DNA from 2 places in the Streptomyces sp. NBC_00328 genome. Region 2 is predicted to be linked to the other one. Evidence: riboswitches for the same ligand, from Rfam matches in the RefSeq annotation. Region 2 holds a riboswitch; the other holds the start of a gene.
The links. A riboswitch is a leader RNA that binds a small molecule or an ion and turns the genes downstream of it on or off. The one in region 2 is predicted to bind cobalamin.
Positions count from the first base shown of each region.

Region 1: it holds a riboswitch for cobalamin, as region 2 does, so the genes downstream of both, metE (5-methyltetrahydropteroyltriglutamate--homocysteine S-methyltransferase) here and OG485_RS12170 (cobalamin biosynthesis protein) in region 2, are expected to answer to the same signal.

Region 1 covers NZ_CP108013.1:8,190,480-8,198,013, forward strand. The annotation lists gene metE (5-methyltetrahydropteroyltriglutamate--homocysteine S-methyltransferase) at 1-2,300, opposite strand, end outside; cobalamin riboswitch at 2,466-2,688, opposite strand; gene OG485_RS35865 (ABC transporter substrate-binding protein) at 2,807-5,623, opposite strand; gene OG485_RS35870 (DUF3592 domain-containing protein) at 6,117-6,581, shown strand; gene OG485_RS35875 (phosphocholine-specific phospholipase C) at 6,737-7,534, shown strand, end outside.
Region 2 covers NZ_CP108013.1:2,765,478-2,773,011, forward strand. The annotation lists gene OG485_RS12145 (hypothetical protein) at 8-1,417, opposite strand; gene OG485_RS12150 (alpha/beta hydrolase family protein) at 1,768-2,895, opposite strand; gene OG485_RS12155 (class II aldolase/adducin family protein) at 3,041-3,790, opposite strand; gene OG485_RS12160 (inorganic phosphate transporter) at 4,284-5,525, shown strand; gene OG485_RS12165 (hypothetical protein) at 5,546-5,764, shown strand; cobalamin riboswitch at 5,924-6,064, shown strand; gene OG485_RS12170 (cobalamin biosynthesis protein) at 6,172-7,143, shown strand; gene OG485_RS12175 (cobyric acid synthase) at 7,140-7,534, shown strand, end outside.

The sequences.
Region 1 (7,534 bases), 5.4 Mb from region 2:
CCGCGTACCGCGTGGGCGGCGGCGACCAGGTTCTCCAGGGAGGCTCGGGTCTCGGGCCAGCCGCGGGTCTTCAGGCCGCAGTCGGGGTTCACCCACAGCCGTTCGGCGGGGATCGCCTTCAGTCCGGCCCGCAGCAGTTCGGCGGCCTCCTGCGCGGTGGGGACGCGCGGGGAGTGGATGTCGTACACGCCGGGTCCCGCCTCGCGCGGGTAGCCGTGCGCGGCGAGTTCGCGGGCCACCTGCATGTGGGAGCGGGCGGCCTCCAGGCTGATGACGTCGGCGTCCAGGTCGTCGATGGCCTGGACGATGTCCCCGAACTCGGCGTAGCACATGTGCGTGTGGATCTGTGTGTCCGGGCGCACCCCGCTGGTGCTGAGCCGGAACGCCTCGGTGGCCCACGCCAGGTAGGCCGGCCGGTCGGCGGTGCGCAGGGGAAGAGTCTCGCGCAGGGCCGGCTCGTCGACCTGGATCACCGAACTGCCCGCCGCCTCCAGGTCGTTGACCTCGTCGCGCAGGGCGAGGGCGACCTGGCGGGCGGTGTCGCCGAGGGGCTGGTCGTCGCGGACGAAGGACCAGGCGAGCATGGTGACCGGCCCGGTGAGCATGCCCTTGACCGGCCGATCGGTCAGGGCCTGGGCGTACGTCGTCCAGCGCACCGTCATCGGTTCGGGCCGCGTGATGTCGCCGGCCAGGATCGGCGGGCGGACGTAGCGGGTGCCGTAGGACTGCACCCAGCCGTGCCGCGTGGCCAGGTACCCGGTGAGCTGCTCGGCGAAGTACTGCACCATGTCGTTGCGTTCGGCCTCGCCGTGCACGAGGACGTCGAGACCGGTCTTCTCCTGGAAGGAGATGACCTCCTGGATCTCGGCCTTGATGCGCTCCTCGTAACCGGCCGTGTCGATGCGGCCGGTGCGCAGGTCGGCGCGGGCGGTGCGCAGTTCGGTGGTCTGCGGGAAGGAGCCGATGGTGGTGGTCGGCAGCAGCGGGAGACCGAGGTGGGCCCGCTGGGCCGTGGCGCGCTCGCCGTAGGGCTGGGACCGGCGGGCGTCGGCGTCCGTGACGGCGGCGGCGCGAGCCCGTACCGCGGGGTCGTGCGTGATCGGCGAGTTCGCGCGGGAGGCCAGATCGGCACGGTTGGAGGCGAGTTCGCCCGCGATCGTTCCGGTGCCCTGGGTGAGGCCCTTGGCGAGGGTGACGATCTCCGCCGTCTTCTGGCGGGCGAAGGCGAGCCAGCGCAGGATCTGCGGTTCGATGTCCCGCTCCAGGGCCGCGTCGACCGGGACGTGGAGCAGGGAGCTGGAGGCCGACACGTCGACCCGGTCGGCCAGGCCGAGCAGGGTGCCGAGGGTGGACAGCGACGTGGCCAGGTCGTTCACCCAGATGTTGCGGCCGTTGACCACACCGGCGACCAGGCGTTTGCCGGGCAGGCCGCCGACAGCGGCGAGGCCGTCGAGGTTGGCGGCGGCGGCTTCGGTGAAGTCCAGGGCGAGACCTTCGACCGGAGCCTTGGCCAGTACCGGCAGGGCGTCGCCGAGCCGGTCGAAGTACGAGGCGATCAGGAGCTTCGGCCGGTCGGTGAGCGCGCCGAGCCCGCGGTAGGTGCGCGCCGCGGCGTCCAGCTCGGCCGGGGTCCGGTCCTGGACGAGGGCGGGCTCGTCCAGCTGGACCCACTCCGCGCCCGCCGCGCGCAGGTCGGCGAGGACCTCGGCGTACACCGGCAGCAGCCGGTCGAGGAGGGTGAGCGGGTCGAAGTCCGCCGGCACGCCCGGGGCGGGCTTGGACAGGAGGAGGTAGGTGACCGGGCCGACCAGAACCGGGCGGGCGCTCGGCCCGAGGGCGAGTGCCTCCTTCAGCTCGGTGACCTGCTTGGTGGAGTCGGCCGCGAAGACGGTGTCCGGGCCCAGTTCGGGCACCAGGTAGTGGTAGTTGGTGTCGAACCACTTCGTCATCTCGAGCGGCGCCACGTCCTGGGTGCCGCGCGCCATGGCGAAATAGCCGTCCAGGGCGTCCGAGTCGACCGTGGCGCGGTGGCGGGCGGGGATCGCGCCGACCATGACGGTGGTGTCGAGGACGTGGTCGTAGTACGAGAAGTCGCCGGTCGGCACCTCGTCGATGCCGGCGTCGGCCAGCTCGCGCCAGTTCGTGCGACGCAGTTCGGCGGCGGTGGCGCGGAGGGCGTCGGCGGTGACGCGGCCCTTCCAGTAGCCCTCGATCGCCTTCTTCAGTTTCCGGTTGGGACCCTGGCGCGGGTAGCCGTACACGGTGGCCCGTGCTGCCGCGGCTGCGGGCTTGGTGGTCACGGAGATCTCCTTCGCGAGATGAATCCCTGAGATCCCGGCAACGGGACGCGAGTGCGAAGGGGCGACGAACCGGACGGAAGCGACACGGCTCGGAACAGCGCGGTCATCCGCCGATATGTACGCCGACCCGCCCACGAGGTCACCGGGATGTCCGCGCACGAGTGGTTCGTGCGCGGGCAGCGGGCAGGTCTTCGGACTTGCGGGCACGTCTTCCTGGCGGAGGACACCTACTGGCCGTCGCTTCCCAGACCCTGTTCGTCGGGTCCAGTGCGTATGACGGCGGTCGTTCCCGCTCACCGCTGCGGGGCAGTCCCGGATTCCCACCGGGTTCCCTCTTGCGACGCATCCCGCCTGGCGGACGGGGCGAACCAGCTGCACCAGCCACCCTACGGGGTGACGTGCCGAAGGGGGCGGCACATCCGTGATCCGGACGCTGAGCCGCGAGACCGGAGGCCCGAACGCCACAGGGCGGGACACTTCGCTTCGTGCCGCTGCCTGATGAAGCGTCAGGACACGCTGTCCACCGGGCAGTCGAAACGGTCATCGGGGCCCCAGTGCGTGGCGTTCCTCGCTCCTTGGGAGAGCACCCCGCAGGTCAGGTCCGTGAGCTTGTCTCCGGCGGGGGTGATCTCACGGATGTGGATCTCCTTGTTCGGTGGGTAGTGGTGATCGCTGTCCAGGGTGATGACCCCGGATTCCCCCACGTAGTTGTGGATGCCGGGATCCTGCAGATGGGTGACGAGCGCCCTGGGTGAGAAGCCCGGGTCCGTCGAGACGATGGCGTTCATGGCCTCGGTGAGGATTTCGACGGCGTCGTATCCGAGCGCGGCGTCGTTCTCGGCGGACAGGTGGAAGGTCCGGCCGAACCTCTCACCGAAGGGCCCGTCGGGCAGCGGGAGACTGAACTGGTTGTAGAAGAGCTTCAGCGCGCCGTACTCCTTGCGCATCAGGTCCGGATGCAGGATCACGTCCGGCGCCGGGCTCTCCGCCAGCACCGGTACCGGGGCGACGCGGGCGCGGCAGGCCTGGTCGGTCTGCATGTGCTCGAAGAGGTCCTCCATGACGCTGGAGCGGCCCGCGTACAGGACGAAGCCGCCTGTGCTGTGGACGAGTGTGCAGACGGTGTCGGCGATGGCCCGTGTGGTGCGGCCGTTCTCCATCTCGCCGTACTTCACGAAGTGCACCGGCCCGGTCGAGCGGTAGGCGGTGTCGAACCGGTGGGCGAGGTCGGCGCTGAAGTACTCGTCCTTGGGGTCGTAGACCACGACGGCGGCCGGACCGGAGTCGCTGGGAGCGGGGTCCGTCAGAGCGCGCAGCTGAGGCGAGTGACGGGCGAAGGACGCCATGACCTCGGCGATGCGTGCGTCGGGCGGTGAGAGCTGGAAGTACGACACGGGCGAGTCGCCGTCGACCATGCGCTGGCCCGAGACGCCGGTCCCGAGGACGGTGATGCCCTGGGCTCCCAGTTCGATCGCGGCCTGCTGGGACTCCGGACGGCTCTGGTGGAGACCCATGACGGCCGCGATGTGGTCCCGGCCCGCCCGGTCGACGATCATCTTCGCGACGTCCACAGTGCTTTTGTTGCTCTGGTTCAGGCCGCCGCGCGAGCCGTAGTGGAAGGACTCGCCGGCGTTGGCGACGAGCAGGCGTACGGGCACCTGAGCCTTGAGGCGGCGGCTGTTGACGTTCTCCTGGGCGAGCAGCGCGCCGCGCAGTGTCTGGAAGCCGATGGGCGCGGTGCGCTTGGACGTCGAGCCGACGCTCAGCGGCGCGAAGAAGACGACCGTGCGGTAGGGCCGGTCCGTGTCCACCTTCGCGTTCTGGTGGCCGAGGATCTTCTCCAGCTTTCTCAAGTCCTCGGCGTACTCGCCGTGGGCCAGGTCGCAGCCGTCGTTGCCGTCGGTCAGGCCGACGACCTCTCCGGTACCCACGTGCCGGCAGGAGGCCGCGAGACTTCCGTCGGGGAGGAGTTCCACCAGTTCCCGGGACAGGACGAGGCCGCCCGCGCCCAGCATCACCGCGGCGGTCGCGGCGGCCACCGGACGCCACCAGTCGCGGACAAGGGGAGAACGGAAGTCCACCGTGGCGGGCAGGGGCACCTCCGCCGCCGGGGCGCCGTCGTCCGGGGTACGCGGCAGCGCCAGCACCCGCACCGTGCCGGTGGCGTGGCCGGCGACCGCGGCCGAGAACTGCGCGGTCACCCCGTGACCTGTCGGGCGTGTGCCGACGGCACCTCGCTGCGCGGGCAGCGCCCGAAGGGGCGGACTCGCGGCGTACGGGGGGAGCTCGTCCGTGGCCGCGCCCAGCACCAGCAGCGGACTGCTCTCGATGTCGTGGGCGACCGCGGCGTATGTGTCCAGGAACTCGCGGCAGGCGGATCCCGCGCCGCCCACGGCTGGCAGGAGCACCACGAAGGGCCATGCGCGCCGGGGGCGGAGGCGACTCCACGCACGGGGCCGGGCCGCCTTCGCCAGGTCGCGGATCAACGCGGTGAGCAGGATCTCGCGGACCAGCTCCTCCTCGCGCGACTCCACCGCCTGCGCGGGCTGCGCCGCCTCGTGAGCCAGGGCGAGACGGTGCGTCACCCGCAGGTGCACCGCCGCTTTGAGGAAGCTGCGGCCGGGCACGTCCAGCAAGCGGCTCACCCACGGGTGGCGCCTGTCGACGCGCATGCCGTACCACCGGCGCCACAGCCAGCCGGCCACGACGCTCAGCAGGCGAAACGGAGCGCCCCACCATCCGTCCATGGCCTCGCCGAGCTGCGCGACGGGGAACGCCTCGTGAAACCTCGTGGCGTACGCGTCGCACAGCAGCTTGCGCAGGGCGCGCCGCTGGCCCGCCGCGTCGACTTCCTGGACGGTGGCGCGCAGGACCGAGAGACAGGTGTCGAACTCGGGCAGCCGCAGCGCCCCGGCACCCTCCGGCATGGACTCCCTCAGCTGCTCCGCCACGTCCTCCAGCAGGAGCAGGTGCGGCCCGTCCTCCCGCACGCGGGGCTGGTCGGGCCCTACGTCGCCGACGACCGCGTACGGGGCGAAGTGGGTACCGTCCTGGTGGGCCCCGTCGCCGGAGGACTTGAGGCGCTCCATGTAGTCCAGCACAAGTGGGGTGAGCCCCGGATCCGGCTCCGCGGTGTCCGTGACCGCGCCACCGACCGCCACCCGGGCCAGCAGCAGGGCCGGGAGCCCGTGCTCGCGGGACCGATGCCGACGCGACGAGCCGGCCCGGCGGTCGATGAGGTACGGGTCGAGCACCCGGACGATCCGGTGGAGGTCGGCGGACACGGTCCGGTGTCGCTCGTCGCCGAGGGGTGGACGTGGCAAGTGAAACCTCCAAATGGCATATTTCGAGGGGGTGTTGCGTGAGTCTATGGACGGAATGTGCGGTACAGCGGATTTGCCGCTAGTTGACCGCTAATGAAGTACCGCGTGCGCAGTGCACTCGCATTGCGACCATCCCGCAGGCCGCCCCTCGCCCTGGCCCGTGGCACCGGCGGCGCCGCCACGGATGCACCCGCTCCTTGATGCCTGCTCTCGTCAAGCCCCGCCTCGGGCGCGGGACATCCGTCGACTCTGCGGCGGTTCCGATGGAACGCGAGTGGCCCGGCGTCCGTCCTGACGTGCAGGGGACCCATGTGACCCGCTCTCACGGCAGAGGCGGGTGGTGGTCTCCGGGCCGGCCGAGCCCCGGGCGCGTCGTTGCCGGCCGGGTGAACCCGCCCTGTCCGGTGCGGCGTTCCGGTGGAGCGCCCGGCTTCCCTTGGACGCACGTTCTCCGACGTGCCGTCAGTACCCCATGCTGGAAAGGAAACTTGGAATGATCTTCGCCCTCCTTGTCTTTGTCGCGCTCGTGTCCGTCATCGTGATCGCCCCGGTCGCCGGAGGCGTGATAGCGGTCAGGAAGGTCCGTCGGCGGACGCGGGCGCAACAGCGCGGGCTGCGCACCGAGGGCAGATGCATAAGGATCGAAACCGTGCGGCGCTCGGGCGGGGGGTACGGCACCTCGATGCGGCGCTACTACCTCTTCGAGTACGTCACCCACGACGGCCGGCAGGTCCGGTTCGAGGACACCGCTCCGAACACCACCATGCCGGGCGACCTGTTCACCGTCTCGTATCTGCCGGAGGACCCGGAAGGGGCCACGGTCGCCCTGCCCGGCGACCGGACGGCGCAGCGGGAACTCGGCTGCCTTCTGGCGTTCCTCGGCTTCGCGCTGATCATTGCGCTGGTCATCGCCGGTGTCGGGATCGGCGTGTTCTCCCTGTTCGCCGCCGGAGCTTAGGCCCGGTCCGGAACCGTTCGTCTCGCGTACCGCCGACCTTCACGCGAGGGACAGGGCGCCCTTTCCCGACGTTCGGTGCGCTTGGAAAGCTTCCTTCGCGCACCTTCCGTCAACCTCCGGCCCATGGGCCCGTCAGGACAAGAGGTCACCCACTCATGCCTCAAGTGAATCGGCGCCGATTCTTCCAGCTCGCCGGTGGTACAGCGGCGTTCACCGCGCTCTCCGGCAGCGTCCAGCGCGCGGCCGCCGTGCCGGCGCACCGACGCTCGGGCACGATCGAGGATGTCGAGCACATCGTCGTCCTGATGCAGGAGAACCGCTCGTTCGACCACTACTTCGGCTCGATGAGAGGCGTCCGCGGCTTCGGCGACCCGCGTCCGGCGAGCCCGGCCGGCACCAAGCCGGTCTGGTACCAGTCGGACGGCACCAAGGACGTGCTCCCCTTCCGCCCGGAGCTGGACGACCTCGGTCTCGCGTTCATCAAGGACCTCCCGCACGGCTGGAGCGACGGGCACGCCGCGTTCAACAAGGGCAGGTACGACAAGTGGGTGCCCGCCAAGTCGGCCACGACGATGGCGTATCTGACGCGTGAGGACATCCCGTTCCACTACGCGCTGGCCGACTCGTTCACCGTCTGCGACGCGTACCACTGCTCGTTCATCGGCTCGACGGACCCCAACCGCTACTACATGTGGACCGGTTACACGGGCAACGACGGCAAGGGCGGCGGCCCGGTCCTCGGCAACGACGAGGCGGGGTACCGCTGGACCACGTACCCGGAGCGGCTGGAAGCGGCCGGGATCTCCTGGAAGGTGTACCAGGACATCGGCGACGGGCTGGACGCGAACGGCTCCTGGGGCTGGATCCCCGACGCCTACCGGGGCAACTACGGCGACAACTCACTGCTGTACTTCGACCAGTACCGCAACGCCCAGCCGGGCGACCCGCTGTAC
Region 2 (7,534 bases):
GCCCCGGTCAGCTCCCCCCGGTGTGCACCTGGAAGGCGGCCCTGCGTACGGCCTTGGCGAGCGCCGGGTCCGGGTGGGCGGCGGCGAGCGCGACCAGCACCTGCACCGTGCGCGGGTGCCCGACGGCCCGTACCTCGTCGAGGAGCGCTGGCACGGTGGGCTGCACCGCGGACTCCAGGTGGCGGACCAGGAGCGGGGCCTCACCGTGGTCGGCTACGGCTGCCGCGGTGTCGACCCACAGCCAGGTGGACTCGGCGCGGGTGAGGACCTCGTGGGCGTCCTCGGGGTCGTAGCCGTCGTGCTCGGCGAGCCACAGCAGGGCGTAGGGGCGCAGCGGGGTCTCCTCGACCACGGCGCGCACGTCCGGCTCGGCGGGGGCGCCGACGACGCGCAGTGCCTCGAAGGCGAGGCCGCGGGTGAGGGCGTCCTCGCCGCGGGCCGCGGCGATGAGTTCGGTGACGGCGCCGCCGACCGGGCGGGCGGCGAGCCAGGCACGGTACTCGGCGCGGGCGGCGTTGGGGCGGAGCTGGGCGCAGCCGCGGAGCATGTCCTCGGCGGACTGCTCGATGTTGCCGGCGGGGCTCTGCGCGGCGACGCAGATCTGCTCCAGCTTGACCCAGACCGCCCAGCTGCCGAGCGCGGTGAGGGTGGCCTGTCCTTCGCCGTAGGTCAGCGCGCCGACGGAGGCGAGGGCCTGGAGGGCCCATTCGAGGAGCGGGGCGAGGGGTGCGTCCGGGACCTCGGCGGGCTCCTGGGCGGGCTCGGTCCCGGGCTCGGGGCCGTAGGAGATCTCGCAGCGCTCGGTGCGCAGTTCCGTGACGCGCTGCCCGAGAAGGTCGAGGAGCTGGTCCACGGGGACGGGCCCGGCGGAGAGCTGGAGGAAGGAGAGCACCTGGGGCATCGCGGAGACGACCTCGGCGACGGCCGCGGGCTCGCGGTCCAGCGGTTCGGGGTACGCGAGGGACCAGGCGTCGAAGAGGGCGACCCAGCCGCGCAGGACGGCGCTGTCGTCGCGGCTCCAGGCGCGCAGCCGCCAGCCCGGGCGGGCGTCGTCGCCGTGCACCTCGATGAGGCCGGCCAGGCGTGCGGTGTCCCAGTCGGCGCGGACCTTGAGCGGGGTCAGTCCGAGATCCGTGGCGGCCCGCTCGGCGGTGGCGTCGGACAGGGTGCCCTTGCCGTCGGGGCCGGCGGTGTCGCGCCCCGGGCGCAGGGCGGCGTCGGCCCAGCGCGCCACGCGGGCCGCGTCGGACAGGCCGGTGCGCGCCATGCGGGCGAGTTCCGCGGGCGGCGGTGTGCCTTCCGGCGGACGCGGTGCGGGGCGGCGGGTGCGGCGCTGGGTCACCGCTCGGGGAGCGGTCGCGAGGGACCGGGGGCTGACGAGTCGGAGCCTGGAGTCGCGCGGGTTACGGGACGTCACGGGTGCAGTCTTGCGGTTGACAGTCCGAAAACCCAAACGGAATGCCGTCGCAGGCCGTGGGGCGACGGGAGCGGGGCCCTCTCGGGGTGCCCGGCACGCGGGTGGGAGCGCCGCGCGGAGTTGCCCGGAACCGAACCGGAAGCACACCGTCGCACCCACCGCGCCGCCTCGCCCGGAGCCCGACCCGAGGCCGGGCCTCCCCCACAGGACGGCCAGGGACGGAAGCCCCGGCCCGCCCACCCGGGACCAGGGGCCCGTCCCCACCCGGGGCCAAGGCCCAGCCCGTCCAGGACCGAGGCCCGGCTCCCCCGCCGGACTGGCCGGGACCGGGGGGAGCCGGGCGCCGTGGCTCACATCAGGGGGGTGAGAAAGCGGCGCAGGGCTTCCTCGTAGCTCGCCGGGTCGGCGTTCCACATGGCGCCGTGCGGGGCGTTCGGGACGGTGTACAGGGTGACCAGGTCGGGCCTGCTCGCGGCGAGGCGCCGGGAGGCGCCCCAGGGGGCGATGCGGTCGTCCGGGCCGTGCACGAGCAGGGTCGGCACCTTGACCTGGTCGGGGTGCGCGGCGTGCGCGATGCGGTCTCCGCGTACGCCGGTGCGCCCCTGTGCGGCGCGCACCGCGAGCGGCAGCAGGAATCGCGGGGTGTGGCGGGCGCCGGCGAGAGCGCGCAGCGTCGTCTCCCAGTCGAGGACGGGCGAGTCGAGGACGAGCCCGGAGATCCGCTCGCGCAGCGCGGAGTGGGCGGCCGCGCGCAGGGCCATCGTGGCGCCCGTGGACCAGCCGTACAGGACGACCCGCTCGGCGCCGAACCGCACGGCGTACCGGATGGCGGCGTCGAGGTCGCGCCACTCGGTCTCGCCGAGGTGGTTCAGGCCGTCGGGCGGGCGGGGTGCCCCGAGGTCGCCCCGGTAGGCGAGGTCGAGGACGGGGAAGTGCCGGCTGTTCAGGAACCCCATCAGGTTCATGGGGTGTTCCCGGGTGGCGCCCAGGCCGTGGACGGTGATGATCCAGGTGTCGCGGACCGCGGGCACGAACCAGGCGGGCAGGGCGCCGAGTTCGCCGGGCACGTCGACGTCGGCGTGTTCGAGTCCGAGGGCGGACCCTGGGTCGCCGACGTACAGGTTCGGGGTGAGCCACACCTTGTCGCCGCGCTCCAGGGACCCGTGCGTGACGCGTTCCAGGCTGCGTACGACGGTGTCGGCGGTGTGGGGCACGGAGTTCTGGAGGGGGCCGACGACCGCGTGGGAGCCGTCGCCCGCGAGGCCGTAGATTCCCGGGCGCCGGGACGCGAGGGCCCGGGTCAGGGTGATTCCGCCGGCCGTCGTGGCGTGCACGGTGAGCCGGGGCTCGGTGGGCAGAGGCTTGCCCGGCCTCGTCTTCAGCGCGGCGTCGCTGGCGAACCGGCCCGCCGCCACGGAGGCCGCGCCCGCGGCTATGGCTACGGTGACGGCCGCTGCCGTGGCTCTTAGGGTGCGCACCCGACCAGTTTCCCGGGGGACCCGGCCATCGGCCAGCGGAAGCGCCTCCAGGGGTGATGGCCGACGCCCGCCGGACCCCCGCCTCCGGTACTCGCCGGACCTGCGCGCCGGGCGGCGCTGCGGCGGGGCCTCACTCCTGCCGGCCTCACTCCTGCTGTCCGTACCCCCGCAGCCGCTCCCCCGCCTCCGCGAGCTGGTCCGGTGAGAGCAGGGCGGGCGTGAGCCCGGGGACCGAGGAGGACAGGAGCCAGACGCGGCACATCCATTCCAGCTGGGCCGTGCGGTCGTACGCCTGGTCCAGCGAGTCTCCGTACGCGATGGTGCCGTGGTTCCGCAGGAGGCAGGCGGTGCGGCCGGCCAGGGCCCGGAGGGTGTTCTCGGCCAGTTCCGGTGTGCCGTAGGCCGCGTAGGGGGCGACGCGGACCGGGCCGCCGAGGGCCGCCGCCATGTAGTGGACGAGCGGGAGTTCGGGGACGAGGAGCGAGACGGCCGTCGCGTGGGGTGCGTGGGTGTGGACGACGCCCCGCGCCTCGGTCGCGCGGTAGACCGCGAGATGCATCGGCAGTTCGCTGGTCGGGCGCAGCGATCCGAGCACCTGCCGGCCGTCGAGGCCGACGCCGACGATGTCGTCGTGCGTCAGCCGGTCGTAGGGCACGCCCGTGGGCGTGACCAGGACGGTGTCTCCGACGCGGACGGAGACGTTGCCGGAGGTGCCGACGACCAGCCCGTCGGCGACGGTGCGCCGGGCGGTGGAGACCAGTTCGTCCCAGGCCCGCCGGAGGGTGTCCCGCGCGTGCGGCCCGTCACGCCCGTCTCGCTCGTCTCGCTCGTGGGCCTCGCCCGTCGTCCGTGCGTGCTCGTGCCCGACCCGTGCGTCCCGGTGCGGCTCAGTCATGACGCGATCCTGCCAGGCACCGCTTTCCACACACCCGCGCGAGCGGGCTTCGGGGCGGCTGCGGGCCGCCAACAGCCCACGGTTGTATGTGATGTGCATCACATGCAACCGAGAGAACGCCCACGGCACCCCGGTCGGACATTTGCCGCGGATCACACCCCGTGGTCGGGTCACTACGGACCGACCGGCGCTCGGACTCCATCGACAGGGTGGCCCTTTCGGGCTTCCGGGCGCTGTGACCACGGCTACAGCCTGCGAGTGACAGGGATCTCACCGCTCAAACCTGCCCCGACCAGGACACTCCACCACGAGCCCCGACCCCAAGCGGAGTACGGAATTCCGAATCCGTTCGAACCCGGCAAGCCTCCCGTCGACGCAAGCGGAATGACGATCCGCTATTCAGGACACCGTCAAGTCCGACTCAGTTCACCTTCCGTTCATCCAGGTTGCCTACGTTCCCCCTGCCACTGACGTCCAACAGAAGCCTGGGTAAATGGAACACATCACGCTCCTCCTCGGAATCGTGATCGTCACCGCTCTCGTGTTCGATTTCACGAACGGTTTCCACGACACCGCCAACGCGATGGCCACCACCATCTCGACCGGCGCACTCAAGCCCAAGGTCGCGGTGGCCATGTCCGCCGCCCTCAACCTTGTCGGCGCCTTCCTCTCGGTGGAGGTCGCCAACACGATCTCCAAAGGCCTCGTCGATGAATCCGGCATCCAGCCAGAAGTGATCTTCGCCGCGCTCGTCGGCGCGATCCTCTGGAACCTGGTGACGTGGCTCGTCGGACTCCCGTCCAGTTCCTCGCACGCCCTCATGGGCGGCCTGGTCGGCGCCACCATCGCCTCCGCCGGTACCGGCGCCGTGCACGGGGACGTCCTGGTCGGCAAGGTGCTCCTGCCCGCCGTCGCTGCCCCGATCGTCGCCGGTCTGGCCGCGATGTTCGCCACCCGCCTGTCGTACAAGCTCAGTGGCAACGCCGACACCAAGGCCACCAAGAAGGGCTACCGCGTCGGCCAGATAGCCTCCGCGGGCCTGGTCTCGCTGGCCCACGGCACCAACGACGCGCAGAAGACGATGGGCATCATCACCCTGGCCCTGGTCGCCGGTGGCGCCGTCGCTCCCGACTCCGACCCGCCGGTCTGGGTCATCCTCTCCGCCGGTCTGGCCATCGCGCTCGGCACCTACCTGGGCGGCTGGCGCATCATCCGCACGATGGGCAAGGGCCTGACCGACCTCCAGCCGCAGCAGGGCTTCGCCGCCCAGACCAGCGCGGCGACGGTCATCCTGGCCTCCTCGCACATCGGTTTCTCCCTCTCCACCACGCACTCGGTCTCCGGGTCCGTGATGGGCGCCGGTCTCGGCCGCAAGGGCGGTGTGGTCCGCTGGTCCACCGCCAAGCGCATGGTCGTCGCCTGGGTCCTCACGCTGCCCGCCGCCGCCCTGGTCGGCGCGCTCGCCGAATGGGTGACCGGTTTCGGCGCCTGGGGCACCACGCTGGTCGCCGTCTTCCTGGTCGGTTCGAGCTTCGCGATCTGGCGCCGCTCGCGCCGCGAGGTGATCGACCACAACAACGTGAACGACACCGAGGAGCCCGCCGGTGTGGTGACCCAGGCCATCGCCGCCGTCACCCCGCCCCCGGCCGGCACCGTGGCCGATGGCCTCACGGCCACCATCCCGGCTCCGGCCGAGCCCGCGGTGAACCCGCCGGCGCCGTCCCGAGTGGCCTGAGAACCGAAGGAAGAAACAGCATGAGCATCGACTGGTCAGCCCTCGGGTCCGTCTTCGGGGTCAGCCTCGGAGTGACCGTGGCCCTCGTCGCCCTCTTCACCCTCGGTGTCGCCGGCCTCTCCAAGAAGGAGTCCGCCCAGGGCGGTTCCGCGGTCGCGGCGGCCACCGGCGCGTACGTCTGCTTCGCGGCCTGCGCCGCGGCGGTGGCGTACGGCATCTCCCTGATCATCACCAAGTAGCCGGCAGGCGCCGCCCGGAACCGGGCTGCCTCCGAGCGGTACCGCGCGTGGGGTGCGGGACGGACCACCGTCCCGCACCCCACGCGTATGCCGTCCCGCCCCCACGCGTATGTGGGCCTGCGCACACTGTCCCTCCGCAGGTCAACAGCCAGTTGACGGCCGTTCTCACCCCGTGGTGGACTGCCGGAGCCAAGTACGGCGGCATGAGAGGAAGCCGGTGCGAATCCGGCGCGGTCCCGCCACTGTCATCGGGGAAGAAACTCCCCGGGAGCCAGGAACTCTCACCGCCGGTCTCGTCGAACCAGGGCGTGGACACCCTGAGTGAGGACATATCGCCATGCGCGGCTGCCCGTTGCCCGTTTCGCTGAGTACGAGGGTTCCGCTCCACCCCACGGCCGGCTGACCGCGTGCGTGCCGATCGCGTCTTCGCGTACGGCGCCGCCGCCGGCCTCCTCGGCGACCTGCTGCTCGGCGATCCCCGCCGAGGGCATCCGGTCGCCGCTTTCGGGCGGGCCGCCGCGACCGTGGAGCGGACACTGTGGCGCGACCACCGCGGGTGGGGCGCGCTGCACACGGCCGTCTGCGTCGGCGGCGCCACCGGACTGGCCGCGCTCGCGAGCCGTACCGTACGCCGCTCCCGTACCGCCTCGGTCGCTCTGACCGCCGCCGCCACCTGGGCAGTCGTCGGAGGCACCTCTCTCGGCCGCGAGGCGCGGGCGGTCGGCGGCGCGCTCGCGGCCGGTGATCTCGACGCGGCCCGGGAGCGGCTGCCGCACCTGTGCGGACGCGATCCGCAGGCGCTGGACGCCGACGGCGTCGCGCGCGCCGTCGTCGAGTCCGTCGCCGAGAACACCTCCGACGCCGTCGTGGGCGCTCTGGTCTGGGGCGCCGTCGGCGGTGTGCCGGGACTCGTCGCCTTCCGCGCCGTGAACACGCTCGACGCGATGGTCGGACACAAGTCCCCCCGCCACCGGCGCTACGGCTGGGCCTCCGCCCGGCTCGACGACGTCGCCGGCTGGCCCGGAGCCCGGCTGACCGCCGTCCTCGCGGCCGTGGCCGGATCCGACCCGCGCGGTGCCGTACGCGCCTGGCGCGCGGACGCCCGCAGGCATCCGAGCCCCAACGCCGGGCCCGTGGAGGCCTCGTTCGCGGGCGCGCTCGGCGTGCGGCTCGGCGGCACCCTCTCGTACGGCGGACGTGTCGAGCACCGTCCCGTGCTCAACGGCGCGGGGCGCGCCGTCCACGTCCACGACATCGAACGGGCCGTACGGCTGTCCCGGCGCGTGGGCTGGCTCGCGCTCGGCGTGAGCGCCGCCGGACGGGTTCTGCTCACCGGAACCGGACGGGTTCCGGCCACCAGGAAGGGGCGCACCGCATGAGCGGCGGGCTGCTGATCGCCGGGACCACCTCGGACGCCGGAAAGAGTGTCGTGACCGCCGGGATCTGCCGGTGGCTGGCGCGCCAGGGCGTCAAGGTCGCGCCCTTCAAGGCGCAGAACATGTCCCTGAACTCGTTCGTGACGCGCGAGGGCGCCGAGATCGGGCGGGCGCAGGCCATGCAGGCGCAGGCCGCCCGCGTGGAGCCGACCGCGCTGATGAATCCCGTGCTGCTCAAGCCGGGCGGCGACCGCACCAGCCAGGTCGTCCTGATGGGCAGGCCGGTGGGCGAGATGAGCGCGCGCGGGTTCTTCGGAACGGCCGGGCCCGCGGAGCGGCCGCCGTCGGCCGAAGCGTCCGCCGCGTCCTCCGCCTCCGCCGGGGACAGGCTGCG